Regions from separate parts of the Vreelandella halophytica genome, predicted to be linked through region 2. Evidence: predicted binding sites of a transcription regulator. Region 2 holds the regulator's gene; each other region holds the start of a gene.
The links. The regulator LexA, encoded in region 2, represses DNA repair genes until DNA is damaged. The targets are predictions, from matches to a motif close to TACTGTNTANNTANACAGTA.
Positions count from the first base shown of each region.

Region 1: recA (recombinase RecA) is a predicted target of LexA. The motif match lies at 1,990-2,009, and genes of this name have one in related genera.
Region 3: ACWHXT_RS06385 (PA0069 family radical SAM protein) is a predicted target of LexA. The motif match lies at 1,500-1,519, and genes of this name have one in related genera.
Region 4: ACWHXT_RS13385 (LexA family protein) is a predicted target of LexA. The motif match lies at 2,872-2,891, and genes of this name have one in related genera.

Region 1 is NZ_OZ309107.1:2,916,056-2,921,001, forward strand. Features, by position in the region: gene alaS (alanine--tRNA ligase) at 1-197, opposite strand, end outside; gene ACWHXT_RS13445 (regulatory protein RecX) at 386-832, opposite strand; gene recA (recombinase RecA) at 903-1,970, opposite strand; gene ACWHXT_RS13455 (CinA family protein) at 2,112-2,621, opposite strand; gene mutS (DNA mismatch repair protein MutS) at 2,726-4,946, shown strand, end outside.
Region 2 is NZ_OZ309107.1:1,597,525-1,602,470, forward strand. Features, by position in the region: gene ACWHXT_RS07580 (ribonuclease J) at 1-1,026, opposite strand, end outside; gene purU (formyltetrahydrofolate deformylase) at 1,293-2,147, shown strand; gene lexA (transcriptional repressor LexA) at 2,212-2,886, opposite strand; gene ACWHXT_RS07595 (TetR/AcrR family transcriptional regulator) at 3,106-3,783, shown strand; gene ACWHXT_RS07600 (L,D-transpeptidase family protein) at 3,761-4,288, shown strand; gene nagZ (beta-N-acetylhexosaminidase) at 4,354-4,946, shown strand, end outside.
Region 3 is NZ_OZ309107.1:1,351,749-1,356,694, reverse strand. Features, by position in the region: gene ACWHXT_RS06400 (cysteine hydrolase family protein) at 1-134, opposite strand, end outside; gene ACWHXT_RS06395 (nuclear transport factor 2 family protein) at 247-630, opposite strand; gene ACWHXT_RS06390 (hypothetical protein) at 804-1,244, opposite strand; gene ACWHXT_RS06385 (PA0069 family radical SAM protein) at 1,533-2,630, shown strand; gene ACWHXT_RS06380 (Na/Pi symporter) at 2,669-3,847, opposite strand; gene ACWHXT_RS06375 (hypothetical protein) at 4,231-4,467, opposite strand; gene ACWHXT_RS06370 (Na/Pi symporter) at 4,472-4,946, opposite strand, start outside.
Region 4 is NZ_OZ309107.1:2,903,104-2,908,049, reverse strand. Features, by position in the region: gene oadA (sodium-extruding oxaloacetate decarboxylase subunit alpha) at 1-215, shown strand, start outside; gene ACWHXT_RS13395 (sodium ion-translocating decarboxylase subunit beta) at 228-1,547, shown strand; gene ACWHXT_RS13390 (IMPACT family protein) at 1,741-2,358, opposite strand; gene ACWHXT_RS13385 (LexA family protein) at 2,378-2,779, opposite strand; gene ccmA (cytochrome c biogenesis heme-transporting ATPase CcmA) at 3,058-3,702, shown strand; gene ccmB (heme exporter protein CcmB) at 3,689-4,408, shown strand; gene ACWHXT_RS13370 (heme ABC transporter permease) at 4,420-4,946, shown strand, end outside.

The DNA of each region.
Region 1 (4,946 bases), 1.3 Mb from region 2:
CAGCGCTGGGCCGAGGTGGCGCGCACGTAGGGGCGCGGGTCACGACCCAGAAACACGTCCTTGAACGGCACCATGCCCGCGTTGGTGAACAACAGCGTCGGGTCGTTGCCCGGTACCAGCGAGCTCGAGGGAACCACGGTATGTCCGTGCTCCTCGAAATAGGTTAGAAAGGCCTGCCTGATCTCTGCGCTTTTCATAGGGGTTCCGTGACAATAAAACGTGATGCCTCGGGGCGCTGTCGCCACCACCCTGGGGCACGCAAAACATCTATTATAACGAAGTTGCCCCACGACTAAAGCCACGATGGGCGTGGCCGGGTCAAACAGAGGGAATTAGGCGAAAACCAGAGGGAATTAGGGAAAGACAGAGGGACTGAATGCGCGCTTCAAGTGTCCAGCCGGGACAGCGCGTAGCGAATTTGATCGAAGTCGAAGCCACGATTGGCGAGAAAGCGTTCGCGTTTGGCGCGCTCTTTAGGGGGAACGAACGATTCACCGGCCGGCGCCCCGGAATCGCTGAAGCGCCTTGAAAGCGTCTCGAAGGCAAGCTCGAACCAGTCGATTCGTTCCTGGGTCTGAACGGATTCGAAAGCCTCCGCTTGAAGGTCGCTTTCCACACCGCGGCGCCTAAGCTCCATTTTGATACGCACCGGACCCTGCCCGCGCAGAATGCGTGAGCGCACGAAACTTTCGGCGAAACGGCTGTCGCTTTGAAGCCCCTGCTCCTGCAGGGCGTCCAGACAGCTTTCGATCTCCCCGTCCTCGAAACTCTTTTGGGTGAGTTTCTCGAAAAGCTCGGCGCGAGAGTACTCGCGCCGCGCCAGAAGATCCATGGCGACCCCGCGCGGGGTCGCGTTTTTAGTGCCAAACACGGACGTCTCCGAAGCTTTGCATTGCCAGCACTTAGATCAGGCTATCTTCGCCGTCGGCATCGGCTTCCGCCGGTGCCGCAACCTCTTCCTCTTTTTTCGGGTCGGGCTTGGCAAGAAGCTGCTCGCGAATCTGGCTTTCGATCTCTTCCATGATCTCCGGATGCTCTTCCAGGTACTGGGAAGCGTTGGCTTTACCCTGGCCGATTTTGCTGCCCTTGTAGCTGTACCAGGCGCCGGCTTTATCCACCAGGTTGCACTGCACGCCCAGGTCGATCACCTCGCCGGCGTGGTAGATCCCCTTGCCGTAAAGAATCTGGAACTCGGCCTGGCGGAAAGGCGGCGCGACCTTGTTCTTCACGACCTTGACGCGGGTTTCGTTACCGGTGACTTCGTCGCCGGACTTCACCGAGCCGGTACGGCGAATATCCAAACGTACGCTGGAGTAGAACTTCAGCGCGTTACCGCCGGTGGTGGTTTCGGGGCTGCCGAACATCACGCCGATTTTCATGCGGATCTGATTGATGAACACCACCAGACAGTTGGCGTTTTTGATGTTGCCGGTGATCTTACGCAGCGCCTGGGACATCAAGCGGGCTTGAAGGCCCACGTGAGTGTCGCCCATTTCGCCTTCGATCTCGGCGCGCGGCGTAAGGGCGGCCACGGAGTCGATGATGATGACGTCGACGCCGCCGGAGCGTACCAGCATGTCGGTGATTTCGAGCGCCTGCTCACCGGTATCCGGCTGGGACACCAGCAGGTCGTCCAGGTTGATACCCAGCTTTTCCGCGTAGCTTGGGTCGAGGGCGTGCTCGGCGTCCACGAAGGCACACACCTTGCCCTGCTTTTGCGCCTGCGCAATGACCGACAGCGTCAGCGTCGTTTTACCCGAGGACTCCGGCCCGAAGATTTCCACCACGCGCCCATAAGGAAGCCCGCCGATGCCGAGGGCGATATCGAGGCCGAGCGAGCCGGTCGATACCGATGGCATGACCACCCGCGGCGCATCGCCCAAACGCATGACGGTGCCCTTGCCGAACTGACGATCGATCTGGCCGAGCGCGGCGTTCAGTGCTTTTGTGCGGTTTTCATCTTGAGCCATTTAAAGCGTCCTCGTAACAACCTGTATAATTAGCCAGTATTATGCCAAATAATAGCGCTAAAACCTATCCCTGACACGCTATTTATTTACGCCAAACCATGCCATGTTGGGTACTTCCAGCGCCTTTCGATGACCGCTTCGTTAGTCCGATAGGCGCAAAATCAGGGCCACCAGCGCCTCGCGTACCGCCTGCTCGCGCACCGCCTGACGGCTACCGGGAAAGACGAAGCGTTGGGCGTGTTGGCGGGCTTCATCGCCCACGCTAAGCCAGACGAGCCCGACGGGCTTATCGGTGCTGCCACCCCCCGGGCCTGCCACGCCGCTCACCGCCACGCCAAGGCTTGCACCGCTTTCCCGGCACGCCCCCTTGACCATTTCATTGACCACCACCTCGCTCACCGCGCCGTGGGCGCCAAGGGTCTCTTCTGCGACACCCAGAAGGCGGGTCTTGGCGGCGTTGGAGTAGGTGACCACGCCGGTTTCAAAGTAGCCGGAGCTACCTGGCGCGGCGGTAATCGCCGTAGCAATCCCACCGCCGGTGCAGGACTCCGCGGTGGTCAGCGTAACGTTTCGAGCAAGGCAAAGCCTGCCCAGGCGCTTCGAAAGAAGCGCCAGATCGAGATTTTTCAAACCAGACGCGTCAGCGGCCATGCAGACTCCTTCATGTAAGCGCTCCGTTCAGCGTAGAATACTGCGTTTCACTTGCCCATAGAACATGGCGCAATACGTTTGCGCCACGCTCAATCAGGACGCCCATGTCACAGGCCAGCCCCGCGCACACGCCAATGATGGCGCAATACCTCAAAATCAAACGCGAACACCCCGAGGTCCTGCTTTTTTACCGGATGGGGGATTTCTACGAGCTCTTCTTCGACGATGCCAAGCGTGCCGCCACGCTTTTGGATATCACCCTGACCGCCCGCGGCCAAAGCGGCGGCAAGCCGATTCCCATGGCCGGTGTACCCTACCACAGCGCCGAAGGCTATTTGGCCCGACTGGTAAGCGCTGGCGAATCGGTCGCGATCTGCGAGCAGATCGGCGACCCGGCCACCAGCAAGGGCCCGGTGGAGCGCCAGGTGGTGCGCATCGTCACCCCCGGCACGCTGCACGACGAAGCGCTGCTCGATGCCCGCCGCGACAACGTGCTGGTCGCGCTGTGCCCGGGCAAGGAGCGCTTTGGCCTGGCCTGGCTCGAGCTCTCCAGCGGGCGCTTCAACGTGCTCGAAGTCGAAAGCGAAGCGGAGATGCTGGCCGAGTTGACCCGCCTGGCGCCGGCGGAGCTTTTAGTGCCGGAGAACCTGACCCTGCCCGAGGCGTGGTCGCAAAAGCGCAGCCTGCGCCGCCAGGGCGAGTGGCTTTTCGATCTGGAAAGCGCCACGCGCAGCCTTTGTGATCAGTTCGAGGTGCAGGATCTGCGCGGCTTCGGCTGCGCCCACCTGACCACCGCGCTGGTCGCCGCCGGCGTGCTGGTCGACTACGCCCGGGACACCCAGCGCTCGCGCCTGCCCCACGTGACCGCCATTACCGTGGAAAACCGGGACGACGCGGTGGTGATCGACGCCGCCAGCCGGCGCAATCTGGAAATCGACCTCAATCTGGGCGGCAGCACCGATAATACCCTGGCAAGCGTTCTGGACACCTGCGCCACCGCCATGGGTTCGCGGCTTTTAAAGCGCTGGCTCAACCGCCCGCTGCGCCAAACCCAAGTCGTTCAGGCCCGCCAGGCGGGCGTGGCACTGCTTACCCTGGACGGCGCCTATATGGCGCTGCGCGAAGCGCTTTCCGAACTAGGGGATATCGAGCGTATTTTGGCCCGCGTGGCGCTCTACAGCGCCCGCCCCCGCGATCTGGCCAAGCTGCGCGACGCGCTCAATGCCCTGCCCACGCTGCAGGGGCTTTTAGAAGAAGTCGAGAGCGGCAGCGCCATCGATAGCCTCAAGCCGCATATTCGCCCCTACCCGGAGATGGCCGATACGTTGAGCCGGGCGATCATCACCAACCCGCCGGTGGTGATTCGCGACGGCGGTGTCATCGCCCAGGGCTTCGATAGCGAGCTCGACGAGCACCGGGGGCTTGCCGAGAACGCCGGTGATTATTTGATCGAGCTCGAACGGCGCGAGCGCGAACGCACCGGCCTTTCCCACCTGAAGGTGGGCTACAACCGGGTTCACGGCTACTTCATCGAACTACCCCGCGCCCAGGCCCAACAGGCCCCGGCGGAGTACATTCGCCGCCAGACGCTGAAAAACGCCGAGCGCTTCATCATCCCCGAGCTCAAGGAGTTCGAGGACAAGGCGCTATCGGCCAAGTCTCGGGCGCTCTCGCGAGAAAAATGGCTCTACGAGCGGCTGCTGGGCGAGCTCAACACTCTGCTCCACGAGCTCCAGGGCACCTCCCAGGCGCTGGCGGAACTCGACGTGCTGTGCGCCTTTGCCGAGCGCGCCGAGGCGCTGGACTGGGTACGCCCGACGCTCACGGCCCACACCGGCATTCACGTAAGCGCCGGGCGCCACCCGGTGGTCGAGCACGTAAGCCAGGCGCCCTTCGTGCCCAACGATATCGACCTCTCCCCCCAACGGCACATGCTGATCATTACCGGCCCCAACATGGGCGGTAAATCGACCTACATGCGCCAGACCGCGCTGATCGCACTGCTCGCTCATAGCGGCAGCTTCGTGCCCGCCCAATCCGCGGAAATCGGCCCGCTGGATCGCATCTTCACGCGTATCGGCTCCTCGGATGACCTGGCCGGCGGGCGCTCCACCTTCATGGTGGAGATGACCGAAACCGCCAATATCTTGCACAACGCCACCGAGCAGAGTCTGGTGTTGATGGACGAGATCGGCCGTGGCACCAGCACCTTCGACGGGCTGTCCCTTGCCTGGGCAAGCGCCGAGCAGCTGGCCGCGACCAAAGCGCTGACGCTCTTTGCCACCCACTATTTCGAGATGACCGGGCTAACCGACCAGACCCAGG
Region 2 (4,946 bases):
GGTGGCGTGGAGTTCCGGGTGATTGGTTTCGTCAAAAAGCGTCACGCCCAGTTGGGTAAAGCGGCGTTTGAGCTGGGCAATCGGGCGTTCGTTGCCGGGAATGGCCTTGGCGGAGAAAATCACGTTATCGCCCGCTTCCAGGTCCATGAAGGGGTGACGCCCCTGGGCCAGGCGCTGCAGTGCTGCGCGGGGCTCGCCCTGGCTGCCCGTGGCGATCACGACGACTTCATCCGGCGGCAGGTAGCCCAAATCCTGGGGCGGGACCAGCGCCGGGAAGTCGTCCAGATAGCCAAGCCCACGGGCGACACCCACCATACGCTCCATGGAGCGGCCCATCAGGCTCACCCGCCGTCCACTCTGCGCCGCCGCCTGGCCAATCGCCCACACGCGCGCCAGGTTGCTGGCAAAGCAGGAGACCACGACGCGGCCCTTGCACGCCTTTAGCGTTCGGGTGAGCGCTTTTGCGACATCGCCTTCGCTGCCCGCGGTGCCGGGGAGCGGGGCGTTGGTCGAGTCGCCGACGACGAGGTCCAGCGGTGCCAGTGCCTGAAAGTGGGCGGGATTGACGCTTGGGCCGATCAGCGGCGCGGGGTCGAGTTTCCAGTCGCCGGTGTGAAGGACCCGGTAGCCCCCGGCCAGCATCATGATGGCGCAGCTTTCGGGAATCGAGTGCGTCATCAACAGATAGCGAAGCGTGAACGGGCCCTGCTCCAGCGCCTCATTGGGTTCGATCACGTGAATGGCGGCGCTGCTCAAACTGTGTTCGGCAAACTTGTGGCGTAAAAGGCCGGCGGCCAGGGGAGTGGCGTAAATCGGGCACTGCCACTTCGGCCAAAGCCAGGCGACCGCGCCGATATGGTCTTCATGGCCGTGGGTGATGAAGAGCGCCTGGGGGGTGATATCGAGCTCGGCCAGGGTCTGGGTATTGGGCACCTGAAGCGGGGCGCTGGGCAGATCCTGGCGAATCATCATGCCGCAATCAATGGCGATCCAGTGACCGTCATAACCATAAAGCGTCAGGTTCATTCCTATTTCACCACAGCCGCCAAGCGGCAGTATGCGCAAGGGTGGACGGCGGCGGGGACGAAGTTGAACGCGAGATGGATCCATTGATTATGAACAGCCTGAAAAGTAAGGCTTTAACTATACGGTAAGGCGGGGGCGGCTAACAATCATGGCGATGCCAGCCAGGCCCGCTTGCGCTACACTAGCGCCCTTGCTCAGCGCCACGACCCCCTTCATGGCGGACAAGGCCTGGCATTTTTAAAATCGTGTTTATATTGAGTGTATTTATGTCGCATTACTACCGTTTAGTGGTTTCCTGCCCGGACCAAGTGGGCATTGTGGCGCGTGTCTCCAGCTTCATCGCCCAGCATGGCGGCTCCATCACCGAGGCAAGCCAGCATTCGGATCTGCAAACGGGCCGGTTTTTCATGCGTTACGAGATTCTTGCCGATTCCATCGGTATGACCGCCGAGGCGCTCGAAGAGGCGTTCTCGCCGATCGCCAGCGCCTTCGACATGCAGTGGGCGCTGGTGGATACGCAAAAGCGGCGCAACGTGGTGATCATGGTCTCAAAAGAGTCCCACTGCCTGGTCGACCTGCTTTACCGCTGGCAGGCCGGCGAGCTCGACTGCAACATCGTGGGGATCATCTCCAACCACCCGGATATGCGCGCGCTGAGTGAGTGGTACCAGATTCCTTACTTTCACATTGCGGTCGACCCAGGCGACAAGCAGGCCTCGTTCGATGCGGTACAGGCGCAAATCGAGGCGCTCGAGGCGGACTGCATCGTGCTGGCGCGCTACATGCAGATTCTGCCGCCGGCGCTTTGTAGCCGCTACGCGGGCCAGGTCATCAACATCCATCACAGCTTTTTGCCCTCGTTTGCCGGTGCCAAGCCTTACCACCAGGCTTACGCGCGGGGCGTTAAGCTGATCGGTGCGACCTGCCACTACGTGACCGAGGAGCTGGATGCCGGCCCGATCATCGAGCAGGACATTCATCGGGTTAGCCACTGCCATACCCCGACGGATCTGGTGCGCTTTGGCCGCGACGTGGAAAAATCGGTGCTGGCGAGGGGGATTCGCTGGCATCTGGAAGACCGGGTGCTGATCGACGGCAACAAGACCGTCGTCTTTAACTAAAAAAAGCGGGGGGCACTGATGAGTGCCCCCCGCTTTTTATACGACGTTCAAACAGGCGAGTGGCTTAGCCGAGCGCTTGGCCGCTGCCGCCGCGAATCACGCCTACGCCCACACCTTCGATATCGAGCTGCTGGGTGCGCAGGTCGATTTCGATCGGGTCGAAGTCGCTGTTTTCAGCCAGTAGCGTTACCTGATGGCCGTCGCGCTTGAAGCGTTTGACGGTGACTTCGTCTTCAAGGCGTGCCACCACGATCTGGCCGTCGCGTACCCGCTCGGTGCGGTGCACGGCGAGCAGGTCGCCTTCCAGAATGCCGATATCTTTCATCGAAAGCCCGCGCACGCGCAGCAGGTAGTCCGCCTTGGGCGTGAAGTAGTCCGCCGGAAGCGGGCAGTAGCGGTCGATGTGCTCGGCGGCCAGAATCGGGTTGCCCGCAGCGACTTCGCCAATGATGGGCAAGCCGTTTGCCGGCGTTTCGCCGCTTTCGTTGGCAGCCGGCGCCGGCTCACTGGTTTCGGTGCCTTCCTGGTTGGGTAGGCGAATACCCCGGGAAGTGTGGCGAATGATACGAATCGCGCCTTTGCGCTCGAGGGCGCGAAGGTGTTCTTCCGCCGCGTTGGGTGAGCGAAAGCCCAAAGCCTTGGCGATCTCGGCCCGGGTGGGCGGGTAGCCAAGCTCATTCATGGTTTTAACGATAAAGTCAAAAACGTGCTGTTGACGTACTGTAAGAGGACGGGACATGTCTGACTCCAGCGTAAAAGGGTAACTAAAAAGGTGACTCGATATATATGTGTTTAAGTATACAGTATGTTCCTCTGTCCAGTATATGACTCAAGCCACGGATTATAAAGCCGTTCGAGCATCGAGTGAGGGAGTTCACCCTTTCTGGCGATTGAGACTGGCGCGTTAATGGCCTACTATTTTGCGATGTTTTAAACACTCGTTTTTCTGGAGGGCGCCATGGCGCAATCTGATACGGTCACGCGTATCCTGGATACTGCGGAGGTGCTGTTCGCTGAACGCGGCTTTGCCGAGACCTCGCTTCGTAATATCACCAGCAAGGCACGGGTGAATCTGGCCGCCGTGAACTACCACTTCGGTTCCAAGAAAGCGCTGATTCAGGCCGTATTCGCGCGCTATCTCGATCCTTTCAGCCAGCGCTTTCACGAAGCCCTGGACGCGCTGCACGAGCGCTACGGCGAGGAGGACATTCCCCTCGAAGTGCTGCTCGAGGCCATGGCGACCACGGTGCTGACGGTGCCCGCCGAGCGCAATAGCCTCAAGGTTTTCATGCGCCTTTTGGGTTTGGCCTATAGCCAGGCCCAGGGGCATCTGCGCCGCTATATTCAGCAGCAGTACGGCGATGTGTTCACCCGTTTCGTCGAGCTCGTTCGTCGGGCAACGCCGGAGCTTCCCGACGCGGAACGCTTCTGGCGGCTGCACTTCATGCTGGGCACGGTGATCTTCACGCTTTCCGGGCTCGATGCGCTGCGCGATATTGCCGCCAAGGAGTACAACGAGCAGGTTTCGGTGCGCGATCTTGTCCGGCGGCTACGCCCGGTGGTGGTTTCCGCCATGAACGCGCCGCTTCCCCCCGCTTTGGAGGAGCCTGCGTATGCTGACGCCCAATCTGGCTGAGCTTCCTCCCGTCGATGGCCCTTGGGTCGAAGTCGACCTCGCCACCCAGCGCCTGCGCTGCTGGCAGGGCCAAGCGGTGGTACACGAGTGCGCCGTTTCGACCGGTGAAAACGGCGTAGGGCAAAACGAGGGCAGTGGTCAGACGCCCCGTGGCTGGCACTACGTGCGCGCCGCGATTGGCGAAGGCCTGCCGGAAAATGCGGTATTTCGCGGGCGGCGCTTCACCGGCGAAGTCTTTACCCCGGCGCTGGGCGCGCAGAATCCCCAGCGCGACTGGATTCTGACGCGTATTCTCTGGCTTTGCGGGCTCGAGCGCGGCGTTAACCGCGCAGGCCAGACCGACTCCCAGCGCCGCTATATCTATCTGCACGGCACGCCGCCAGACCAGCCCATGGGTATCGCCGCCTCCCACGGCTGCATTCGCCTGCGCAATGACGATTTGCTCGCGGTGTTCGCTTTCGCAGCCCCAGGCACCCCGGTGTGGCTCAACGCCGCGGGGCTTTAACCCCGGATTTTGTTTAAGGCCGCCGATCGACTAGAATTGGCGGCCGTTTTATTGGATGCAAGCCGATGACGCAACCGCCAGGCCCGGTCATGCTCGACCTCGAAGGGCCCGCTATCACGCAAGCTGAAAAAGCCTTGTTGGCCGACCCCGCCGTGGGCGGGGTCATTTTGTTTGCGCGCAACGTAGAAAGTGCCGAGCAGGTCAGCGCGCTTTGCCAAAGCATTCGCCGGCTAAGGCCCGATCTGCTGCTGGGCATCGACCAGGAAGGCGGGCGCGTTCAGCGCATCAAAAAAGGCGTTACGCGGCTTCCCGCGATGGCGCGCATTGGTGAGGTCTACGCCCAAGACGCGGATGCCGGGATACAGCTGGCCATCGATGCCGGCTGGCTGCTGGGCATGGAGATGGCGGCCTGCGGGCTCGATATTAGCTTCGCCCCGGTGCTCGATGTCGAAAGCGGGGTTTCCAGCGTGATCGGCGATCGAAGCTTCAGTCAGGACCCCGAGCACGTCGCCGAGCTCGGCGGACGCTTCATTCAGGGCCTGCACGAAGCGGGTATGGCCGCGGTAGGCAAACACTTTCCCGGCCACGGCGGCATCGAAGCCGACACCCATCATAGCTTTGCCGACGACCCGCGCCCGCTAAGCGAGCTCAAGGCGCG
Region 3 (4,946 bases), 250 kb from region 2:
GCTCCGGCTTTGCGCCAACCCCCCAGCAGGCGCTGGATATTGGCTTCCGCTTGGGGGTTGTTGCGCTCCCCCACTGCGGGGTCTTGCATGCCGCGCTGCATGTCGATGATGAGTAAAGCGGGTAAGGCGTGCATGGCGTGGCGCTCCTTGTTAAGCCTGGCGGCCGGGCCAAAAGCGGCTAAACGGAGGGCCCGGCCTGGCTTGATCCTACGAAGCGCCGGGCGCCCCGTAGGATGTGAACCCGTCTTACAGCATGCGGGGGATTTGCGAGGAGTGGTGATGAAGAATGGGCGCTTCCTTGGAAAGGTCGACCACGTAGCTAAAGCGTGCCTCGAAGTTCAAGAGCTCGCCTTCGACCTCGAAGCGCCAGTTGTAAAGGCCGGTCAGCGAGCAGAGCGTCTCGGACATTTCCTGAATGATCAGGGTTTTTTCGTGCAGGGTGATGCTCAAACCCGGGCGGGCGCCGAGGCGCTCGAAATAGTCGCGGTGTTTTTCGCTGTTATTGGCGATTCGGTTCGAGAAGGTCGGGATCAGTACGGCGTTGTCATCGTAGAGGGCGAGCAGCGCTTCTACATCGGCGTCGTTGATCGCTTGCATCCACTCATTCAGCACGTCGTGGGGTGTTCTCATCTTAAACCTCTTCAACAGATAGCGGTGACTTGACGCCGCGGGCTCAAACGGCGGTGACCTGACTTGATACGGCAGTTACATCCAATACAGCGAGCCCCTCGCCTTCACGGAAAAGACGTTACACGGTATGTTACCGAAATAGCGTCGCCCTCGCATGTCAAGTTCGCTTAGCGCTAGAAGTGTTTGAAGCGGTAAAAGAGCTTTTGCAAGAAGCTCGAGCCCAACATCAGGGCCAGGCTAAGTATTAAAACGGCCAAAGAGGCGTAGGTGACGCCTCCGCCCCACTCCCAGCGCGATATTACATTGCCGACTTGCTGAACGAACAGATAGACGCCGATCAAGAAGCTGCCCGCGCGAACAAGCCCTGCTTCGTCAACGGATGCATCTGCCTGGGTATCGCTTTGGTGTATTTTTTGCGCAATGGTCGGCGCCTTCAGCCAGAGTACCGCACCGATCAAAAGAGGTACCACCAGGCTTGTCACCATCACGGGGAGCCACGGGGACTCCAACTCTGCCGTAAAGATGTTTTGAAGCGAGAAAGCTAAAGTGTAGAGCGGAGAAACCACCAGATAGATGGCAAGAACACGTATCAGGAGAACGGAGAAAGCGTGCATCGAATGCTCCTTAAAAAATTCCCATGATACGGTTCTTCGATGTGTTCTAAAACATACTAAAACGCCCCGGCGATATACCACTAATGACGACGGTCAACGCACTGCGTTTGAACGTTTGCCTATAACTTTCCCGACTGGCTGTGATCCCGCTAATTAACCTAAAAGCCACTAATGACAGTTTGGTAAATATTGGCCACTACTTTTATAAAATTACGCAGTTAAGGATGGCACTTGCGCTGTAGAGGCATCGTTATATACTGTATTTATATACACTATAAGGATGTGGCAATGGCGCAACCTCTTACGCCCCAAGGCAAGGCGCCTTTTAAAGGCCGAGGCGCCACCTTCGACCCCCATAACCGCTTCGCGCTCTCGCAAAGCGAATACGAGTCCGATGGCTGGTGGCAGGAAGAGGCGCCCACCTCGCTTGCCACCGAAATACGCGAAGAGCCGAGTAAAAGCGCGCTTGCCTGGAACAGCTCGCCGGATCTCTCCTTTGATCGCTCCTTGAACCCGTACCGCGGCTGCGAGCATGGCTGCATCTACTGCTTTGCCCGCCCTTCTCACGCCTATTGGGATATGTCACCAGGGCTCGATTTCGAGACGAAACTGATTGCCCGCACGGGCATGGTCGAGCGTTTGAAAGAGGAGCTCAGCCACCCGGGCTATACCTGCCGCCCTATCAACCTGTCGGGCAATACCGATTGCTACCAGCCCATCGAGGCGAAACACCAAACCACCCGGCGCCTTTTAGAGCTTTTATACCAATGCCGCCATCCGGTCATGCTGGTGACCAAAGGCACACTCGTTCTGCGCGATATCGAGCTTTTAGCGCAAATGGCCGAGCACCGCCTGGTGCGCGTGCTGGTCAGCCTGACCAGCCTGGATGCGAATTTAAAGCGCACGCTGGAGCCTCGCGCGGCCTCGCCCCAGGCGCGGCTGAAGGTGATCCGCGAGCTCAACACGGCGGGTATCCCGGTGGGTGTGCTGGTCTCGCCGGTGATTCCCGGGCTTACCGATCACGAGATCGAGCGGCTAATCGAGGCCGCGAGCCGCTCTGGCGCGCGCACGGCAAACTGGATGCTGTTGCGCTTGCCCCGTGAGGTCGCGCCGCTGTTCGAACAGTGGCTGACCACCCACTACCCCGAGCGCGCCGACAAGGTAATGAGCCTGATTCGCCAGTGCCGTGGCGGCAAAACCAACGAGGCGGCGTTTGGCAAGCGTTTTCGCGGCGAAGGGGTGTTCGTCGATATGATCGACCAGCGTTTCAAGCGCGCCAGCCGCCAGTGGGGTATGCAGCCCCGGGCCGAGCAGGGTCTCAATACCCGGGATTTCAGAGCGCCCCGCGCTCAGGGCGATCTATTCGACCCGGCCGGTCCGGAGTAACGTTTGCGCGTTCGCCGCTCGTCGCGCTCTTCAGGGCGTTATCCGGCTATGACGGTAATGGCAATCAACAAGGCGGGCAGCGCGATAAAAACGCCCAGTACCCACACACCGGCGACCTCTTTGCGTTCGACGCTGGCCCGGCCCAGCCACTGGGCACCTTTGACCGGCAGCAGGCGTAAAAACGGTATTCCACCGATAATCAGCACGGCAAACACGTTGAACAGCAGGTGCACCAGCGCGATTTCCAACGCTAGCAGCGCCGTGGGGCCACTGATGGCCGTCGCTGTGAGCAGCGCGGTCATGGTGGTCCCCAGGTTACTGCCAATCGTGAAGGGATAAATTTGGCGTAGGGTAAACGCACCGGAGCCGGCCATGGGCACCGTCAGGCTGGTGGTCGTCGACGAAGACTGCACCAGTATCGTCACCAGCGCGCCGGACATAACGCCGGTGATCGAGCCGCGCCCAATGGCGCTGAGCATGATCTGCCGGGCGCGCCCGACCATCAGCCTTGATAACAGCTTGCCGATGTAGCGAATGGTAAGAAAGATCATCGCGACCCCCACAAGGATCAGGGCGGCGCCCAACGCCACCTCCGGAAGACGCGAAAGCGCACTCGCCACAAAATCCGCGACCGGATCGGTCGCCTGACCGACGAAATTGACGCGCTCGAGGGAAAGGTCTGCATCGCCGTAAAAGAGCACCGCCACGCGTTCGGCCAGGCGCTCCAGCGGGCTGAATAGAATCTCGATGGGCAGCAGGATGGCAACCGCTAACAGGTTGAAAAAGTCGTGCATCGTCGCGGCGGCAAAGGCGCGGCGAAACGCGTTATCGTCTTTCACATGGCCAAGGCTTACCAGGGTGCTGGTCAAGGTGGTGCCCACATTGGCGCCCATGATCATGGGCACCGCCAGGGCCACGGGCAGCCCGCCGGCGACCATACCGACAATCACAGAGGTGACCGTGGAGGAGGATTGAATCAGCGCCGTCGTGATAATGCCGATCATCAACCCCACGAAGGGGTTGGTGGCAAAGGCGAAGAGCTGTTCGGCTTGATCGCCCAGGGTCAGTTGGAAACCCTCGCCGACGATGGATACCGCACAAATCAGAAAATAAACGAGTAGCGCAAGCGCCAGCCATTGCCCCAGCTGGCCGCGTCGTATTTTTTGTTGATGGTACATGACGTTACTCTCTGCCCGGCGCTTGGCCGTCTCTACCATGGCGAGACGCTCCAGCGGCTTATACGCATCAAAGCGCTAGGCTCTGTCTGAAAAGTGCCTGCGCTCGACAATACGGCGTTAAAAATTGGCTCGCGCGCGAGTCCGATCAAAATACTCATTTACACATGTAAACTCCGTTTTTCGCCAATTTTTGCCTTGTCTTGTCTTCGCTCGTCGACTTTTCAGACAGACCCTAAACGCTTTAGTCTGCACCATCAACGTGACATCCTGGTGACAAGGACGCCGTGTCGTCTTTGCCAGTTTGTCTGCCGCTACATCATCGAAAACCGGGGGCGATCACCCGCGCCCTGAGTCGCCACCACCGACAAGAAGATCATCTCGGTGATGGCGAAACTTCAGAAGGGCCTTACATGCGCTGAATATCAGCGCTCGCCGCGGCGTTCGCGTAGCTCGCTGAGCACCAGTGCAAAAAAGCCGCGAATTTCCTGGAGCCTGGGCCGGGCCTCGTGAATGAGCGTATCCATCGACTCGATCTCGCGGTGCTGGTCCTCGCGGGCGGCGAGTTCGTTTCTGATCTCTTCTATCAGTTCGGCGGAGTCGTTCAACATGGCCTTGAGCTCGGCGGTTGACGTGCCTTCCAAGTGTTGTTCGAAACTCATGGCGTTATCCTAACATCGTCGTGATGGCAATGAGCGCTGCGGGCAGCGCAACGAAAGCACCCAGCACCCAGGCGGCCGCCAATGTTTTACGCTCGGCGGCCAGGTCGCCGAGCCGCCGGGCCCCCTTGACGGGCAGCAGGCGTAAAAACGGCAGGCCGCCAATGATGAGGATGGCAAAGAGGTTGAAGAAGAGGTGAACCAGGGCGATTTCCAACGCCAGCATAGCGTGCTCGCCACTCACGGCGGTTGCAGCCAGCAAAGCGGTAAAGGTGGTACCGACGTTCCCGCCCAGGGTGAAGGGGTAGATCTGCCTTAACGTAAAGGTGCCGGAGCCCGCCAGCGGGACCATCAAGCTGGTCGTAGTCGACGAGGACTGTACCAGAATGGTCACCAGCGTGCCGGAGATGACCCCGGTTACCGGGCCACGCCCGATGGCATTATTCATGATGCGCTTGGCACGACCCACCATCAGTTTCTTG
Region 4 (4,946 bases), 1.3 Mb from region 2:
CCAGCGGCGAGGGGATCGATGCGCCGCTTGCGGGTAACATCTTCAAGGTCAACGTGAAGGTGGGCGACCAGGTCGCGGAAGGCGACGTGGTGGTGATTCTTGAAGCCATGAAGATGGAGACCGAAGTGCGCGCCCAAAGCGCCGGCACGGTGTCCAGTGTCAACGTAAGCGAGGGCGATAGCGTCGCCGTTGGTGACTCCCTGGTCGAGCTTTAAGGGCATACGGTAATGGATAAATTAATCACCCTATGGGAGGGCTCGGGGCTTTATAACCTCGCGCTCGGCCAGGCCGTCATGATCCTGGTGGCGCTGGTGCTTTTGTATCTCGCCATCTACAAGAAGTTCGAGCCGCTTTTGCTGGTGCCCATCGGCTTTGGCGGCATTTTGGCCAACATCCCCGAGGCGGGCCTTGCGATCTCCGCGCTCGACCAGGCGATCGAAGTAGCGCGTCCGGCGATTTTGCAGCAAATCGGTGCGGCACTTGGCGTGGCGCTCGACCCGGTTGCCGGGGCGGAGGCCTGGCGGGAAGCGCTCAAAGCGGTGGCGCATAACGCCGCGCCAGAGCAGATGCGTGCCGCCCGCGATATTGCCGTGGGGGCGGGTTACAGCAACGGCGTGCTGTATAACTTCTACAGCGTGGCCATTGGCTCGGGCATCGCGCCACTGGTCATCTTCATGGGCGTGGGCGCGATGACCGATTTCGGTCCTTTGCTTGCCAACCCGCGTACGCTGTTTCTGGGCGCGGCGGCGCAGTTCGGCATTTTCGCCACGCTCTTTGGGGCGGTCCTGCTCACCTCGATGGGGGTGATGGACTTCTCGCTCAATCAGGCGGCGGCGATCGGGATCATCGGCGGAGCGGACGGGCCGACCTCGATCTACGTCTCGAGCGTGCTGGCCCCCGAATTATTGGGCGCGATTGCCGTGGCGGCCTACGCCTACATGGCGCTGGTACCGTTGATCCAGCCGCCGATCATGCGTCTTCTGACCACCGATAAAGAGCGCAAGATCGCCATGACGCAGCTGCGCCCGGTCTCGAAACTCGAGAAGATCGTGTTTCCGCTCATGCTGTTGATTCTGGTGGCGCTGTTTCTACCGGACGCCGCGCCGCTTTTGGGCATGTTCTGCTTTGGTAACCTGATGCGCGAGTGCGGCGTGGTCGAGCGCCTGGCGGATACCGCCCAGAACGCCTTGATCAATATCGTCACCATCGTGCTGGGGCTCTCGGTGGGCTCCAAGCTGATGGCCGAAAGCTTTCTGGCCTTCGAGACGCTGGGCATTCTGGGCCTTGGTATCGTGGCCTTCGGGATCGGCACCGCCGCGGGGGTATTGATGGCCAAGCTGATGAACCTGGTCAGCAAAATGCCGATCAACCCGTTGATTGGCGCCGCCGGGGTCTCAGCGGTGCCGATGGCGGCGCGGGTGGCCAACCGGGTGGGGCTCGAGTCCAACCCGCACAACTTCCTCTTGATGCACGCCATGGGGCCGAACGTGGCCGGCGTGATCGGCTCGGCGGTGGCCGCCGGGGTGATGATCAAGTATTTGGGATAGGCGCTGTTAGTAATCAAAACGCCCCGCATGAGCGGGGCGTTTTGGTTTGTCCATGTCTGAAATTTCCACGGTCTCGAGTAGCCCGTAGCGAGGGTCTTTCGCCAGGGATGGCGAAAGTAGCGTACAAGGAGGTATTTACAGCGCCCTCGCGTAGGGCTGCTCGAGACCAGCCCACCTGCTGGCCCATTCAGCTTTAACGCTTTTGAATATCCAGCGTGCTTTTAAGCCGGTTCTCAAGCGTCGTGAAGTCCGCGGCCTCGTCTTTGGGCCAGGCCACGGTGAGCGTGACGCCCTGGCCGTCGTAGTCGGCGGCGGCAATCGGCGCGCGCTGCTCTTCGAAATAGGCGCGGGCCTGGGCTTCCTGGGCGAAAGCGACTTTCAAAAGGTAGTGTTCACGCTCGACGATTTCCCGGGTGGGTAGGGTTTCGAGCGCCTTGTTCACGGCCTGGGCGTAGGCGCGGGCGAGCCCGCCGGTGCCAAGCTTGGTGCCGCCAAAGTAGCGAATCACCACGCAACCGACTTCGCCCAGAGCACTCCCCAGAAGCGCCTGGTACATCGGCCGGCCTGCGGTGCCGCCGGGTTCGCCGTCGTCAGAAAAACCAATCGCGGTTTGCTCGCCGGGCGGGCCGGCAATGAAGGCAGTGCAGTGGTGGCTGGCACCAGGGTGGGCGGCGCGGGCGGTTTTTAGAAGCGCTTCGAACGCATCCGGCGTCGGGGCGTGGCAAAGCCAGGTGATGAACTGGCTTTTTTCGACGACGATCTCGGCCTCGAAGTGCGTGTCCGGGGAAAGATTCGGGGCTCGGTAGCGCAAACGGGGCTCCTGAAGGCGATTAGTGGCGCTTCTCGGCAGCGGCGGGGCTTTTGCCCATTACCATGCCCAGCACCTGGATATCGCCATTATGCAGGAAAACCGCCGGCATCGCCTGGTCCTCGGGGCACAGATGCACGCCGAGCCTGTTGATCGAGAGTTCCTTGAGCACCACTTCGTGCTGGTTGATGGTGGCCGTGGCGGTTTCCCGGTGGGGGCCGCGCTGGTGGCGGTGGATCACGATCACGTCACCGTCGAACAGGTTGTACTGCTGCATGCGATTGCCGCGAACGCGCAGCGCATAGGTATTGCGCCGGGTCACGTCGCGCTCGGTGCTGGCGGCGCGGGGCGTAGCGTACTCTCTGGTGCTCGGGGCGTTGGGGCGCAGAGCGTTCGAGGTCTCAAGCGGTCGTGATGCGATCATTTGTTTCTCTCCAGCAATCGCCCGCTCCCTGGGCGTGAACAAGTGAAAAGCGACGCGGGTGCATGTCTTTTCATACAGTGGTTGGAGTATAAACCTGTTTTTGCATACAGTGCTAGCCCTATATGCAGACTTCTGTGTCGTATCGCGCTCTTCTTTTTGGCAGGGCCCCGTGGCTGTGGGCTTTAGTAAAGGGGGTGATGCTCGAGGCGGCGCTACGCTGGCGAAAAAATGCCTTTTTGTGTAGAGTGCGCGCGATATCCACGCCTTGGGAGACCGCTTTGAGCCTGCGCCTTCAAGCCCGAAAGCTTGCCTGCGAGCGCGATGACCGCTTTCTATTCAAGGGGCTCGATGTCGAGATCAACGCAGGTGAGCTTCTGCGTGTCGAAGGCCCCAACGGCAGCGGCAAAACCACGCTTTTAAAGATACTGGCGGGCCAGCTCAACGATTACGAGGGCACGCTCTATTTCAACGAAAAGCCGCTGGGCCAATGCCGCGATGATTTTCTCGCCAATCTGGTGTATCTGGGCCACGCGCCGGGCGTCAAAGCGGGGCTGACGCCATTGGAAAACCTTGCCTGGTACCAGGCGTTGGATGGCGGGCCGGTAAGCGAGGCGGCCTGCGAGCGCGCGCTGGGTGACATCGGCCTGGCCGGATTCGAAGACGTGCCGGTGGGGCAGCTGTCCGCAGGCCAAGGGCGGCGCGTAGCGCTTGCCCGACTGAATCTGACACCCCGGGCGCTTTGGATACTCGATGAGCCGTTCACCGCGATCGACCGGGAAGGGGTAAAGGCGCTGGAGCAAACACTTTGGGCCCACGCCGACAAAGGCGGCAGCGTGGTGATCACGACCCACCACGCCCTGGCGGAACAAACCCGGGTGCGGCGTATTACGCTTGGCGAGAGGGTGGAACGTGACGCCGGCTGATCAAAAGACGTTACTTCGAGCCGCCCCTGGCGGCGCTTTTCGGGCGTTCAAGGCGACGTTTACCCGGGATCTCACCCTGGCCTTTCGCCGTCGCGGCGAGGCGCTCAATCCCCTGGTGTTTTACGCGCTGGTGATCACGCTGTTCCCAATCGGTATTTCGCCGGACCCCGCGCTTTTATCGGTGATAGCCCCCGGGCTTTTGTGGGTAGCGGCGCTGTTGGCGGCGTTACTCTCGCTCGATACGCTTTTTCGCAGCGATTTCGAGGATGGCAGTCTCGAGCAACTGCTGATCGCCCCGCAGCCGCTACTGGCGCAGGTGCTGGCCAAGGTGGGCGTACACTGGCTTTTAACCGGGCTGCCGCTTGCGCTCATGGCGCCGGTGCTGGGCGCGATGCTGGCACTCCCGGCGGGAAGCTATGCGGTGCTTGCGCTTTCACTACTGCTGGGCAGCGCTACGCTGAGCCTTGTGGGCGCGATTGGCGCCGCGCTAACGGTGGGTCTGGCACGGGGCGGCGTGCTGACCTCGCTTTTGATTCTGCCGCTTTATATTCCGGTGCTGGTGTTTGGGACCGGCGCGGTGCAGACCGCCATCGCACTCGAAAGCGCCGCGCCACAGCTTGCCATGTTAGGGGCGCTGCTGGCGGTGGCGCTTTTGCTGGCGCCGCCGGCGATTGTCGCCTCGCTTCGTATCAGTATCAACGGCTAAGGATGCGCGCCATGTGGGCTTTCATTCATAAGTTTGGTTCACCCAAGTGGTTTTATCGCCTGAGCACCCGGCTCGAGCCCTGGTGCTGGGCGCTTGCGGCGCTCGCGCTTGTCACAGGCTCAGTATGGGGGTTGGCGGTGGCGCCAGCGGACTACCAGCAGGGCGAGAGCTTTCGCATCATTTATGTTCACGTGCCCGCTGCGCTGCTGGCCCAGTCGGTGTTCGTTTCCATGGCGCTGGCAAGCCTGGTGTTCATGGTGTGGAAGATCAAGGTGGCCGACATGGCCGCCAAGGTGATGGCGCCGTTCGGCGCGGCCATGACGTTTACGGCGCTGTTTTCCGGCGCGGTGTGGGGCGTACCTACCTGGGGGACCTGGTGGGAGTGGGACGCGCGGCTGACCTCGATGCTGATTCTGCTTTTTTTGTACCTGGGCGTGATCGCTCTGCGCGGTGCGTTCAATCGCCGGGACAGCGGCGCCCGGGCCGCGGCGCTTCTCGCCATGGTCGGCGTGATCAATATTCCGATCATCAAGTACTC